Regions from separate parts of the Pseudoalteromonas sp. SR43-7 genome, predicted to be linked through region 1. Evidence: predicted binding sites of a transcription regulator. Region 1 holds the regulator's gene; each other region holds the start of a gene.
The links. Region 1 encodes sigma-54, which starts transcription at its own class of promoters, with help from an activator protein. Its sites were predicted from a motif close to GTTGGCACGNNNNTNGNNT; they were not measured.
Positions count from the first base shown of each region.

Region 2: the regulator sigma-54 is predicted to act here: its motif matches at 2,310-2,328, upstream of H5087_RS10430 (amidase family protein).
Region 3: the regulator sigma-54 is predicted to act here: its motif matches at 2,276-2,294, upstream of glnA (glutamate--ammonia ligase).

Region 1 is NZ_JACJDY010000002.1:88,049-93,180, reverse strand. It holds gene mgtE (magnesium transporter) at 1-856, opposite strand, end outside; gene H5087_RS01760 (HPr family phosphocarrier protein) at 988-1,260, opposite strand; gene rapZ (RNase adapter RapZ) at 1,303-2,148, opposite strand; gene ptsN (PTS IIA-like nitrogen regulatory protein PtsN) at 2,167-2,619, opposite strand; gene hpf (ribosome hibernation promoting factor) at 2,624-2,911, opposite strand; gene H5087_RS01740 (RNA polymerase factor sigma-54) at 2,938-4,437, opposite strand; gene lptB (LPS export ABC transporter ATP-binding protein) at 4,507-5,132, opposite strand, start outside.
Region 2 is NZ_JACJDY010000011.1:121,926-127,057, forward strand. It holds gene H5087_RS10425 (gamma-glutamyltransferase family protein) at 1-867, opposite strand, end outside; gene H5087_RS10430 (amidase family protein) at 864-2,066, opposite strand; gene H5087_RS10435 (putative 4-hydroxy-4-methyl-2-oxoglutarate aldolase) at 2,481-2,963, opposite strand; gene H5087_RS10440 (TetR/AcrR family transcriptional regulator) at 2,967-3,620, opposite strand; gene yddG (aromatic amino acid DMT transporter YddG) at 4,115-5,035, shown strand; gene H5087_RS10450 (ankyrin repeat domain-containing protein) at 5,092-5,132, opposite strand, start outside.
Region 3 is NZ_JACJDY010000010.1:37,852-42,983, forward strand. It holds gene glnL (nitrogen regulation protein NR(II)) at 1-96, opposite strand, end outside; gene H5087_RS09400 (DUF4124 domain-containing protein) at 179-700, opposite strand; gene glnA (glutamate--ammonia ligase) at 814-2,220, opposite strand; gene typA (translational GTPase TypA) at 2,728-4,551, shown strand; gene H5087_RS09415 (CBM9 family sugar-binding protein) at 4,901-5,132, opposite strand, start outside.

The DNA.
Region 1 (5,132 bases):
TAGAGCTTTTTAGTACAGGCGCGAATGTATCCTCTTCATCATCAAGACCGGCTAGGCTTAATAAGCTATGCTCGGCATCTTCTCGGATTACATCAACGATGTCATCGATAGTAACACGACCGAGGAGTTGGTCGTTATCGTCCACCACAGGGGCCGATATCCAATTATGACGCTCAAATAATTGCGCTACTTCACTTTCATCCATTGAGATTGGGATAGACTCACAATCTTCATCCATTAAATCGCGGACAATTTTTTCTGGTGGATTAGTTAATAATGTACTTAGCGATAAAGCGCCTATAAAGCAGTTATGTTTATCAACAACATATAAATCATCTGTACCTTCTGGTAGCTCACCACGCAGTCTAATATAACGAAGTACAACATCGAGCGTCACATCAGGGCGAATGGTCACCGTATCGGTGTTCATTAGCGCACCAGCTGAACGCTCTTGATATGACAGTGCTTGCGTGGCACGTTCACGGTCTTGAATGTCCATCGCGCTAACAACGTCTTTATAGACGGTATCTGGCAGGCTACGTAATACTTCACCTAAGTCATCGTGGCCCATATCTTCAGTTGCGGCGGCAATGTGCTTAGGTTCCATTTGGGCAATAATACCTAAACGAACATCTTCAGATAACTCTTCAAGAACATCACCCTGCACATCAGGATCGACCAATTGCCAAAGCAGTCGGCGAATTTTATGCGGTGATGATTCTAATAATAATGCGGTATCACAAGGAGCCGTTTTTGCGAGCATGCGCCTAACTTGAACAAATTGACCACTATTGAGTGACTTCGTCACCTGTTTTAGTTGCTGTAGTGGGTAATCTTGTTCAAAAGCTTCAGGCATTGGCGTCCTTTATAAATTGTTATATTACTTTATGGGGGGAGGTGAGTTAACTGGCGTTACTAACCTATTTATTTTATATACCTGTTTTAATTGAAGCATTAGTAATGCGAATATTGTTTTTATAAAACAGGTTATTCTTGTTCATTAAAGCGTTGTGCTATTAATTCTCCAACAGCGTGTAAAGCTTGCTCAGAATCAGGGCCTTTACAAACAACTTTAACTTCTTTTCCTTGGCTACTTTCAAGTAACATTAGTGCAAGTACGCTATCGCCTGCTGCTTCTTTGTCATCTTGGAATAATGTGATTGTCGCATCAAATTGTACTGCTAATTGCGCAAGCACAGTAGCTGCTCTGGCGTGCAAGCCTAATTTGTTTTTTATTAAAAAGGTATCTTCACAATGCATAACTTACTCTACCTAAGCTGAACAGGTGATTATTCAGCTATATTATTTTTCTTGTTCGCGATGGCGAATTTTTACATTGGGATGTGTCATTGCAAAACTTTCACCGATAGTTTGCGCTAAATACACAGAACGATGTTGCCCGCCTGTACACCCAATAGCAATGGTTAAATAACTGCGGTTATTTCGTTCTAAATGCGGTAACCACGTTTGTACAAATGTTTGAATTTGCCATGTGAATTTTTGCACTATGCTGTGATTAGCTAAATAGTCTTTAACCGGTTGATCTAACCCATTTAAAGCCTTTAACTCTGGTTCCCAGTGTGGATTTGGTAAAAAGCGTGCATCAAATACGTAGTCTGCTTCTTTTGGTATACCGTGTTTATAACCAAATGATTCAAATGTGACAATCAGTTGCTTATCTTTTTTACCTAAAATCTTTTCACGAATAGATTCAGCGAGTTGATGAACACTTAAATCAGTCGTATCTATCATAAAGTCGGCGCGAGTGGTTAATACATCAAGTAATTCTTTTTCTTTTTTGATGGCTAAATCAAGCGGCAATGAGTCTATTGATAGTGGGTGTAATCTGCGTGTTTCAGAAAAGCGTTTGATCAATGTCTGATCGTCGCTATCTAAATAAAATAACGTAGGGTTTGCAAAGCCTGGTAAGTATTCAAGAATATCGTTAAATTCATCTTGTTCTTTAGGGATGTTGCGCACATCTATGCTAACAGCAATTTTATCGTAGCTATCAGACACACTGCGAACTAATGAAGGTAGTAGGTTTACTGGAATATTATCAACGCAATAATAACCTAAATCTTCTACAACGCGCAAAGCAACCGACTTTCCAGAACCAGAACGGCCGCTTATGATAATTAACTCCATTTAACACCCTTTATAAAACTATGATTGTTCGACAATAACTTGGTAAAGCTCAGTATCAGATTTTGCACTGCGTAACTGTTTACAAAAATCTTTGTTGTTTAGTTTATCAGCAATGGTTGCTAGAGTCTTTAAGTGCTGCTGGTTATCGCCATCTGGTACGATGAGTGCGACAAAAATATCAACAGGGCGGTTATCGATTGCATCAAAGTTTATTGGAGTTTCGCTAACGAGCACTAAAGCCAAAGGCTCTTCTGCACCGCTCATTCTTCCATGAGGAATAGCAATGCCACGCCCTATACCTGTACTACCTAATTTCTCTCTGCTCATTAAAGCATTAAGAATATCTTGTTGCGGTAAATACGGAAGTTTGTCGTGAGCAAGTTCGCTAATGAACTCTAAAATTCTTTTTTTGCTATTAAAAAGGACCGCAGCTTTGCTGCAGTCCTGGCATATAAGTGAACTTAATTTCATCATATTAGTGGCGAGCAAGCTTCTCTTTGTGTTTGATTACTTGGCGATCGAGCTTGTCGATCAACGAGTCAATAGCGGCATACATATCTTGATGTTCTGTAGAGGCAAATAGCTCAGCACCGCTTACGTGTATTGTGGCTTCTGCTTTTTGATTTAATTTTTCTACATCGAGAATGACATGAACATTATTAATATGATCAGAGTGTCTTTCAAGCTTCGCAAATTTAGTATTAATATAGTCTCTTAGTGAATCGGTTAATTCTACGTGACGACCAGTTAAGTTTAGTTGCATAAGCATTACCCTCTTAGTTTAGCGTCTTAAATCAGACTTTTACGCTGATTTGACGGTGGAATAGCAAGAGATTCGCGGTATTTTGCGATTGTACGTCTCGCTACTTTAATTCCTTGCTCAGCCAATATATCCGCTATTTTGCTATCACTCAATGGTTTTGCTGAGTTTTCTGCTGCGATTAATTTTCGGATAAGCGCACGTATTGCTGTAGATGAACATTCACCACCGTTTTCAGTACTTACATGGCTTGAGAAAAAGTATTTAAGCTCAAATATACCACGGGGTGTATGCATGTACTTTTGAGTAGTCACGCGCGAAATTGTCGATTCGTGCATTTCTACCATTTCAGCGACATCATTTAAAACCATTGGTTTCATGGCTTCAGGACCATGTTCAAAAAAGCCTTGTTGTTGCTTAACAATACAATTAGTAACTTTTAATAGCGTGTCGTTTCTACTTTCTAAGCTTTTAATAAACCACTTAGCTTCTTGTAAATGTGAGCGAATAAACTGGCTGTCGCCACTTGATTTTACAGTGCGAGACATTGCCGCGTATTGGCTATTAACACGAATTTTAGGCATGCTATCTGGGTTTAATTCGACAACCCAGCGGCCTTTAATTTTTTTAACTGACACATCAGGAATAACATACTCAGATTCTTCCCTTACAATAGTATCAGCAGGTTTTGGGTTGAGAGTATGTATTAGTGTCATTACTTCTTTAAGCTCTTCTTCTTTAAGCTTAGTTTTTTTCATTAATGTACGATAGTCGCGAGCTGCTAATAGATCAATATGCTCGGTTAAAATCATTTTCGTTTCATTAATGTAAGGTGTTTCTTTATCAAATTGATTAAGCTGAATACACAAACACTCTTGTAAACTACGTGCAGCAATACCAACAGGATCAAACAGTTGGATGCGTTTTAATACCGCTTCAATTTCATCAAGTTCAACTTCGTTATCATCTTCGTTTTCTTGATTAAAGCTTTCTAAAATTTCTTCGCAACTGAGAGTTAAAATACCTGAATCATCGACGGCCTCTACAATCGCAATAGCGATGGCTTCATCGGTAGGGCTAAATGGCGTTAGTTGTAATTGCCACATTAAATACTCATGGAGCGTTTCAGTAGAGGCGCCTTGGTATATTGATTCGTCTTCAGGCATTGGACCTGATGATGCTGCAGGAGCGGCACTCATGTACTCATCCCAACTAACATCCATAGCCATGTCGTCACTTAGCGTGTCTTTTGCAAGTGCTTCACCAGTATCTTGTTCATATTCGCTCGGAGCATCATCAGCAGATGCGCTAACAGTTATGTCATCGGTATCAGCTTTTTGCTCGTTTTTACCAGCAGCGTCTTCAGAATAGTCTGCCTCTTCAACCTCTAAAAGTGGATTACTGTCGAGAGCTTCTTGTATTTCTTGCTGGAGATCCAATGTACTGAGTTGCAACAAACGAATAGCTTGTTGCAACTGTGGAGTCATTGTAAGTTGCTGGCCCATGCGCAGCTGTAGTGATTGCCTCATGTATCTCTAACAATCCTTTTATGTTGTTATAATTAATACTAGCAGATGCTTAAAGACATGGCGTAAATGTTACAGCCTAAATTGCTCGCCTAAGTAAACATCGCGTACAGTTTTATCATTTAATACGTGTTCTGGAGTACCTGATGCAATCAGCTCCCCATGAGAAACAATGTAGGCTTTTTCACAAACATCAAGGGTCTCTCTTACGTTATGGTCGGTAATTAATACACCAATCCCACGATTTTTAAGATGTTCTATTATTTTCTTTATATCTAATACCGAAATAGGGTCAACACCGGCAAACGGTTCATCCAGTAGTATAAATTTAGGATCTGCTGCCAGCGCTCGTGCTATTTCTACACGACGACGTTCTCCACCCGATAATGCCATACCTTGGCTATCACGAATGTGTTGTATGCTAAATTCATCTAATAAGTTATTGAGCGTGTCTTCTCTGGCTTGTTTATTTAGTTCTTTGCGCGTTTCTAAAATGGCCATTAAGTTTTGATAAACAGTCAGCTTTCTAAAAATTGATGACTCTTGCGGTAAGTAGCCTATGCCTAATCTAGCACGACTATGCATAGGTAAAAGAGTAATATCGTTATCATCAATAGATATTTTACCTTTGTCGCTAGGAACAAGCCCTACAATCATATAAAAAGTCGTTGTTTTACCAGCACCGTTAGGGCCAAGTA
Region 2 (5,132 bases), on a different contig from region 1:
GGTAGGGCGATGGGTAAAGCTTTGTTTAGTTGCCTCAACAATTAAGTGCGTCCAGTCGGCATCGGTTTTAGCTAAATGCTTTAACTTATTTACGGCACCAATTATTTGTAGTGAATGCACGCCCTGTGTTGGCGCGGGTAAGTTGTAGCAATCAATACCACTGAGGTTTGCATTTAGCGCAGTAACTACCTCGGCTTTAGTATTTGCAATGTCACCTGCGGTAATTGAGCTGCCTGCTTTTGCTAAGTCGGCGGCAAATGAGTTGGCAAGTGCGCCTTCATAAAATGCGTTTAAACCATGCTTTGCTAGGTATTCAAACGTTGCTGCAAGTTTAGGGTTTTTAAAATGCTGGCCTGCTTGTAAGGGCTTGCCATTGGGTATGTAGAGGTTTTTAAACGCGTCATTGGTATTGTTAGCAGTGGCTAGCTTTTCGCAGCCTGCTTGCAAGCTTTTTGTAACGGTAAAACCCTCGCGCGCAAGCTCAATAGCAGGTGCTAAAATTTTTGACAGTGGTAGTGCCGCATGCTCATCTAATTCAAGCGCCTTTTGCCAACCGCGAATTGTACCCGCTTGAGTTAGTGCGCTTAATCCGCCGCGCTCTGGTATTTGCGTGAGCGAGTTATACGCCGTTGTATTAGTTGCTGCGCGGCCGCAGGCGTCAATAGCGGTAGGCGTTTTTTGGCTTGGGTTATCGATAAGCCAAAAGCTGTCGCCACCAATTGAGTTCATATGTGGGTATACAACGCTAATAGCAGCGGCAGCCGCTACCATAGCCTCGGTAGCTGTACCGCCTTGTTTTAGTATATTTATACCCGCCTCAGTGGCCGAAAAATGAGACGCGGTAAATGCAATGTTGTGTGTGGTCATGCCGTTGTGTCCTGTTTAAAGTGTGCAGCTAGGTGCTTAACGCAAGCAAGTAGGCTTTTATCGTTACCGTGGCTCATCATTAATGAAAAACCATACGGATGATCATTTGCTAAATCAGCCAGCGGTAAATGCACTTGCGCTGAGCCACTAAGCCCTGCAATTGCCGAAAGCGTAATAATTTGCATGCGTAAGGCGCTTGTGTCGGCGCCTAATTTAGGTGCGGTTGTGGGGGTGGTTGGCAAAAATAAACAGCTGTTTGTATTTAGGTTTTTAGCTATTAGTGTTTGCCATTGGGTTTGTACTTTTAGTGCTTCTTGTTCTTCTTGATCAGTTAGGGCAAGCGCCATATTAAAACGTGCCGCAATTGCTGGAGCAAACTGGGGAAGTTGCCCCGGCAATTGAAGCCAATCTTTATGCGTTTTTGCGATTGCTCGCCCTTGCAGTACTCTAAAACTATCCGCAAGTTCATTTAATAAGTTGCTGTTAGGTAGTTCAAATTCTTTATGGTGCTTAAAATTAGGCTTGGTTTTTTCAAGCAATTGTTTAAGTGGGGCTTGTAAAGCAGGGTCAACGAGTTCAAATAGTGCTTCGCAAATAACCAGCGTATTTACTTTATTAATAGCTTGTTGTGGTAATAATATATCGCCAACGCTGCTTAATAGCTCGGCGCTTTGGGTAAGCCAACCTATGGTATCAAAAGGGGGAGCCAACGGTATTAGGCCGTCTTTTTCAATCACGTTATGGCTTGGCCTTATGCCATATAAACCACAATAGCTGGCGGGTATTCTAATTGAGCCGCCGGTGTCGGTGCCTAAGCCAATATCAGCTAAGTTTGCAGCAACTGCAGCAGCAGACCCCATACTCGAACCACCGCAAGCATGCCCTTTTAATTTAGGATTTTGCGCAGCGCCATAATGTATATTATTACCCTCTAAGCTATAAGCTAGCTCGTCAGTATGGGTAAAGCCTATAAAGTTACAACCAGCGATCATGAGCTTATTAACCGAGCTTGCCGTATTTTGAGCCGGTTTAGCTGTTTTAAACCAGTGTGGGTTGCCTGCGCTGTTACGCTCGCCCTTTACTGCAAATACATCTTTTACAGCTAAGCGATTGTTTGCAAGCACTCCAGACTGGCTTGTTTGCCACAGGGTAGGACCGTGATTGCAAAATATACCTTTGTTGTTTTTTTTATCACTCATTTGCAGCTCATTATTATAAAACTGACCAAGTACTTACTTATTAAGTTAAGAGTGATTAAAAAGCGGGCTGGTTATTATTATTATTATTATGAATACCAATTTTATTAAATCATGATCATTTTATCGGATTAAATAGCGCACTCACTGCGTCATTTTCTTCGCGTTATAATAGATCACTAATTTAATGCAATTGCTAAAGCTGTGCTTTTTAATCGGTAGTTTTGATTTTATAGTGCTTAGACTAAGCAAGAGGAATGCCATAAATTAAAATCCTGTCCAACTGGTCAGGATTTAGTGGGTTGTATGAGATTTGTAAATGTGGGCTGTAGAAATAGTGAGATTAAAATGAGCTAAAACAAACCAATTTGGTGCGCAGATGCACCAAGTTGGTCTTTATTTATATGGTTTTGAGTGCTAAATAAGGGGCGTTTTACTGATGATTAAACCATTAATATCGGCGTAAACCCAATCGTTAGGTTCAATAGTGGTGCTAAGCATGGTAACAGCTTGGTTTTTATCACCAAAGCCGCGCTTTAAGGTACTACGCGGTGTAGAGCCTAGCGCCATTACAGGTAAGTTCATTGTGGCGAGTATTTCAATATCTCGGCAACAGCCATTTATTATTACGCCTTCCCAGCCATTACTTAAGGCACGCTCAGCCATAATATCGCCTATAAATGCAAAGCGTTTGCTCGCAAAACCGTTTATAACCAATACTTTACCTTCACCATTTTCATGCAATATATCGGCAGCAAAAGAGTTGTCTTCTGGGCAGGTAACGGTAACTACTTTGCCATAAAACGTGGTTTTTTTACCAAAGTGATAAAGGCCGCTGTCTGCTACTTGCACGTTATCGCGATGATCGTCAAACAAATCGGGTGTAGTAAACGATGTCATGGGTTAAGTCTCACTCTGCTCAGGTATTTTAAGACCAATACCTTTTAAAATTATGTGGGCAATTGATTGCGTAATTTGTGCCACATCGGTTTCGTCGTACTCTAATTTGTTCATTACGAGTAAAACCTCAGCCTGAAAGTCGGCGTAATATTGCGTGGTAGACCAAATAGTAAAGAGCAAATGATAGGGGTCAACCTTATCCATTTTATCTGCATCCATCCATGCTTGAAGTACATCAACCTTTTGTTTAACCCAAGGGCGGGTATTGGTTCTAAAGTAGTTTTGTAAATAAGGGGCACCGCGCAGTATTTCACTGGCAAATAAGCGAGATTGCATTGGCTGATTTACGGCGAGTATTACTTTGCTTTTAATATAGTTATAAAGCACGGTAGCTGGATCGTCGTTAATTGTGACGTTATCGAGTCCTAAGTTCCAATTAGCTATTATGCGGTCGATCACAGACTCGTACAGACCATCTTTACTTTTAAAGTAATACAAAATATTAGCTTTTGGCACCTGCGCTTCTTTAGCAACCATGCTCATACTTGCTCCGTCGTAACCTAATTGCGAAAACAATTGCTCGGCGGCATCTAAAATTAGTTTTTGGTTTTTCTCGCGTGTAATTTCTTTTTTATTTGGCTTTATTTGTGTGGTCATTATAGAGTTTGCGTGTTTAACGTATTGATTGATTGTAGCTTTACTGACCAAAAGGTCAATTACTAAAAAGTGTGAATGTTAAAAACAGGCGAGAGGTTTAAGCTATTAACTTTAGGGTCTGTTGATCTTTGCGGATTAAAATTTGTTCAAACTAGGGGCTATTTAATCGCGGTGCGAGATTTGTAACCTAGTGGGCTAAGTAAAAACCGAGCAAAGCTTCCGCGTCCTGCTCACGCCCCTTACCTAGATCCATGTAGGCAACAAAGAGTAAGTAGCCCCTAGGAAGAACCCTTTGGGCAGCGCCTGTTTGGCATTAATGCTACGTTATCGCCCATTAATGGGGAATAACCACACTATATAGGCTCTGCCTTGCCTAAATACCAAACAGACTGCTGCAAATTTAACCTTGAAAGATCAACAGACCCTTATTGTTTAATTAAATAATTACTGTTAGTTTAGTTTCAAATTTACGAGTAGTACTTTTGGATTGGCAAATGGATTTTATAAGCAAAAATAAATATACACTATATGGAGTCGCTGCAATATTACTGTGGAGTTGCTTAGTTGCATTACTACGGGATATTTCTGAGTTGTTTAGCCCCATTGGTGGTGCGGCGGCTATGTATTCTGTCAGTGCGATATTTTTAATTTTGGTTATGGGAGTGCCCAAGTTTAGTGGGTTTTCAAAACGTTACTTGGTAATAGGTACTTTGTTATTTGTAGCGTACGAAATTTGCTTGGCGCTTTCTATTGGTATGGCAAATAGTCGTCATCAGGCAATGGAAATGGCGGTTATTAATTATTTATGGCCCACGCTAACGATACTGCTCTCTATTATTATTGGCCGTAAAAAAGTAAGTTTCTGGGTTTACCCAAGCATGGTCATTGCTTTTTTAGGCGTTGCTTGGTGTATTACGGGCGATCAAGAAATGTCACTCGATACGCTTGTGACTAACTTTGCTGATAATCCTGCTACTTACTTAATGGCATTAGCTGCAGCGTTTATATGGGCTATTTATTGCGTAGTAACGCAAAAGCTGAGTAATGGTAAAAATGCCATTACGTTATTTTTTACTGTTACGGCAATGAGTTTGTGGGCGCAATATAGTTTTAGTAATGAAGCGCCATTAACGTTTTCGCTCAGCTCAAGCATAACGTTGCTATTAGCTGGTGTAGTCGTGGGGAGCGGTTATGCACTGTGGAATCAAGCTATTATTGCCGGTAACTTAATGCTTTTGGGAACGCTTTCGTACTTTACACCGGTGTTTTCTACTATTATTTCGGCGTTGTATTTATCTATTATGCTGAGTGCTTCGTTTTGGCAGGGGGTTGTGCTGGTAACAGTGGGCTCGCTAATTTGTTACTTTGTAACGCGAGAAAAGCCTAAACAACCCCAAATAGCGTCTGCAACATAAGACTAATTTTATTAAAAATAAGCCCTATTATTTTAGGGCTTTTTATTGCGTGCAGATTATTTTGCATTATTTACCTGCGCTAGTAACTCTATAACTT
Region 3 (5,132 bases), on a different contig from region 1:
AACGGTGAAGTTTTTATCAAGCAACATGATAGCGGTTGTTTGATTTTGCCAAATAGCATCGAGTAGCTCAGGGCTAAAGTTTTTATTATTAATCATAGCTGCACCATTTTAGTGCGTTGATATTTACAAGCAAGTTATATATTAAAATACACTGCTGCACGTTTAGTAATGCCCCAATTTAGTTACTTAGGTTTAGCCCTTTTCGGTGCATAAAAAATATGCAGGGCTCACTTATAGCAATAACTTGGTTTTTACTATTAAAAAGCTTTAATTGTAGTGTGTGCTCACCACGTTCTACATCTCTTATTGCAAAGGTTGAACTGTCACTGGCTGGGCCATGTGCTTTGCCATCAATAAAAAGTTGTATAGTAAAACCAGTTTCAAAACGCGGTTTTATTCGGCTAGTAACATAAACAGTGCCGGTATTTTCACGAATAGTCTGGTTATGATCAGGTGAGGAAATGGCAATACTAAAGGCCGCTTGTTGAGGCTGGGGTTGCTCGTCAAAAATGTCAGTATTTGTTGCAGGCATATTAAGATCTTGGCTGGTAAGCTTTACCTCTTTAGCACCTTTATGAGGGGTGTCAGAGAACACTAATACGCCATTTTTATCTTTCCAAGCGTATATCTTTGTTTCACCAGCGTAACCATAATTGCTTAATCCTAAAGCAATTAATAGTAATAAAATCTTGTTGTTCACTCTGCAGCCCTGCATTTTTGTCGGTAACTTAACTTTAGTGGAGATTGATTAATTTTACCATTAAAAAAGCCCGCAAAGCGGGCTTGAGAACACACATATTTTATACAGCTAAATTAACAGCTGTAGTACATTTCAAACTCAACTGGGTGAGTTGTCATGTTAAGCTTTTCAACTTCTTTAGATTTAAGTTCGATGTAAGCATCGATTAAGTCGTCAGTGAATACACCACCTTGAGTTAAGAATTCACGGTCTGCGCTAAGTGCAGATAATGCTTCGTCAAGTGATGCTGCAACAGTTGGGATTTCTGCTGCTTCTTCAGCTGGTAAGTCATATAAATCTTTATCCATAGCATCGCCAGGGTGGATCTTGTTTTTGATACCATCAAGGCCAGCCATAAGCATTGCTGAGAAAGCAAGGTATGGGTTAGCTGTTGGATCTGGGAAGCGTACTTCAATACGACGACCTTTTTCAGATGGAACCACTGGGATACGGATTGATGCAGAACGGTTACGTGCAGAGTATGCAAGCATAACTGGTGCTTCAAAACCTGGTACTAAACGTTTGTACGAGTTAGTAGAGGCATTTGCAAAAGCGTTAATTGCTTTAGCATGCTTGATGATACCGCCAATGTAGTAAAGCGCATCTTCAGAAAGGCCGCCGTACTTATCACCAGCAAAAAGGTTTACACCATCTTTAGCAAGTGACTGGTGACAATGCATACCAGAACCGTTATCACCAACAACTGGCTTAGGCATAAACGTTGCTGTTTTACCGTATAAGTGAGCCATGTTATGGATAACATATTTCATTTCTTGGATTTCATCCGCTTTTAATACCATTGTATTAAAGCGAGTAGCAATCTCGTTTTGACCTGCTGTTGCTACTTCGTGGTGATGTGCTTCTACTACTTGGCCCATTTCTTCTAGTACTAGGCACGTAGCTGAACGCCAATCTTGGAAGTCATCAACAGGAGCAACTGGGAAGTAACCGCCTTTAATACCTGGACGGTGACCTGTGTTGCCATCTGCATATTCTTTATCTGAGTTCCAAGCAGCTTGCTTAGAATCAATTTTGTACATAGAACCAGACATATCTGATTTGTATTTTACGTCGTCAAATACGAAAAACTCTGGCTCAGGGCCAAATAAAACTGTATCTGCAATACCTGTAGAGCGCATGTAATCTTCAGCACGCTTAGCAACTGAGCGTGGGTCGCGCTCATAACCTTGAAGCGTTGAAGGCTCTACTACGTCACAACGTACGATTAATGTTGATTCTTCAGTGAAAGGGTCTAGTTTGATTGATTCAGCAACTGGCATTAATACCATGTCTGATTCGTTTATGCCTTTCCAGCCTGCAATTGAAGAACCGTCAAACATTTTACCGTCTTCAAAAAAGTCTTCATCAACTTGGTGATGAGGAATAGATACATGTTGTTCTTTACCCTTAGTGTCAGTAAAGCGTAAATCAATGAACTTAACGTCATTTTCTTTAATAAAATCTAAAACCGATTGTGACATGTGTCCTCCAACTATTGGGTTTTGTTATTGCTGCATAATTGCTTTGGGATTTACTAAGCTGATTTTGTGCCATTTTTATAACTAGCTGTTTATAAATTAAAAAAATATCGTTGCATCAAAATGGAATGTACAAACGCACTATATTGGTGCGTAAATTTTCCTTTTTGGTGCAAAATTTACAGGGCACAATTTGCTGCTAATTTAATCGCTCGGAAATAGCATAACCTAAATGCAAAAGAGTACCAAAAAGATCAGCAAAATAGCCAAAAAGGCTGTTTTTCAAAAAAAATTTGAAATTTAATTCATATAATTGTCATATATAAAACAGATACTTAGTAAAAGTATTGAGAAAGTTTTGAAATTTATATTGGATAAACTTTCATCCATGTCATTAATGAGGGATAATATGCGCCCTTTTAAATCCTATGCTGGGACATCTCGCGAAAGCGTGGATGAGTGCGTAGATCTTGCAGGATCAATGAGAATTTAATTTCTCTGAGTAAATATATGAGCATCGAACAGTTAAGAAATATAGCGATTATCGCGCACGTTGACCATGGTAAAACAACACTGGTTGACAAACTACTTGAGCAATCAGGTACATTAGAAACACGCGGCGGTAACGAAGAGCGCGTGATGGACTCAAACGACATTGAGAAAGAACGTGGTATTACCATTTTGGCTAAAAACACAGCCATTTCTTGGAATGACTACCATATCAATATCGTAGATACCCCGGGACACGCCGATTTCGGTGGTGAAGTTGAACGCGTACTTTCGATGGCTGACTCAGTATTATTACTTGTTGATGCTCAAGAAGGTCCAATGCCGCAAACGCGTTTCGTTACGCAAAAAGCATTCGCGCAAGGCTTAAAGCCAATCGTCGTTATCAATAAAATTGATAAGCCAGGCGCTCGTCCAGATTGGGTTATGGATCAAATCTTTGATTTATTCGACAACCTTGGCGCGACTGACGAACAGTTAGACTTTAAAGTAATCTACGCTTCAGCAATCAACGGTTGGGCAACACTAGATTTAGACGAACCATCAGACAACATGGAACCTATGTTCAAGATGATCGTTGAAGAAGTATCACCACCGGATGCAGATCCTGAAGGTGACTTCCAAATGCAAATTTCTCAACTAGATTACAACTCTTATGTTGGTGTAGTTGGTATTGGTCGTATTAAACGTGGTTCTGTTGCTCCTAACCAACAAGTTACTATTATCAGTGCTGATGGCACTACACGTAATGGTAAAATTGGTGCAGTACAAAGCTACCTAGGTCTTGAGCGTATCGAAACTGATAGAGCTTACGCTGGTAACATCGTAACTGTAACAGGTATTGGTGAGCTTAAGATTTCTGATACAGTTTGTTTCCCAGGAAACGTTGAAGCATTACCACCACTAAGTGTTGATGAGCCAACTGTAACAATGACATTCTCTGTAAATAACTCACCTTTCTGTGGTAAAGAAGGTAAGTTTGTAACGTCACGTAATATCCGTGAGCGTTTAGACAAAGAATTAGTACACAACGTAGCACTTCGCGTTGAAGATACTGCAAGCCCAGATAGCTTCCGTGTTTCTGGTCGTGGTGAATTACACCTAGGTATCTTAATCGAAAACATGCGTCGTGAAGGTTACGAGCTTTCAGTTTCTCGTCCAGAAGTTATCTTACGTACTGTAGATGGCGTTCTAGAAGAACCGTTTGAAACAGTGACTATTGACTGTCAAGAAGAGCATCAAGGTTCTGTTATGGAACAAGTTGGCCTACGTAAAGGTGAACTTACTAACATGACTCCAGATGGCAAAGGCCGTATGCGTTTAGACTTCATGATCCCAAGCCGTGGTTTAATTGGTTTCCAAACTGATTTCATGACGCTTACTTCGGGTTCTGGTCTTATGTACCATACGTTCGATCATTATGGTCCTCATAAAGGTGGCGCTATCGGTGTTCGTAAGAACGGCGTAATGATTGCAAACGCAACTGGTAAAGCACTTACTAACGCATTATTCAACTTACAAGAGCGCGGCCGTTTATTCATCGGTCACGGTGTTGAAGTATACGAAGGTATGGTTATCGGTATTCATAACCGTGATAACGACCTTACAGTTAACGCCCTTAAAGGCAAGCAGTTAACTAACGTACGTGCATCTGGTACTGATGAAGCGCAAACGCTTTCTCCGCACCTTAACTACTCACTTGAGCAAGCGCTTGAGTTCATCGATGATGACGAGCTAGTTGAAGTTACTCCACTAAACATTCGTATCCGTAAGAAACACCTTACAGAAAACGAACGTAAACGTGCGGGTCGTGCACCTAAGTCATAATCTATTAATTTAGAATAATGATTTTAAAAGCCGCTGTATTGCAAAATACAGCGGCTTTTTTGTGGATGAAAATAAGAGCTGTTAGCTATAGTCGTCAGTTGAAAGTATTTAGTTCAAAATTATATGACTACTGTTTTGAGATGAAATTTCCATAATATATTTACCTCTAAAAGCGCAGCGCCTCTTAACCTCTTTGTGAATAATTTACTTAAAGATCTTTTGCACAAGGAGAAGGGAATGAGAAGAGAAAGAGAAAGCTGAAACAGCCGATAATGCAAAGTATCTGTGTATGTTGGGTCTCGCTTCGCTCAACCCAACATACATGTTCAATTATTTTATTGGTAGTAACTTACTTTTTAGGAAGTAAGGTTATTTTGCCAAATACGTCGGCATCTATAAAACCACGATTTCTGTCGCCATTTACTGGTTGTACTTCATGTGAGCCCATAAAGTGCTCGCGCACGTCACTGCCATCGTTATCGCAATACGCTAACATAAACCCGATTATTTGCTTTTCGCTAAGTGTAAGTGGCGTGTTTTTAGCCCCTTCTTTATAATCATTAGGGTAGAGTTTTATTGCT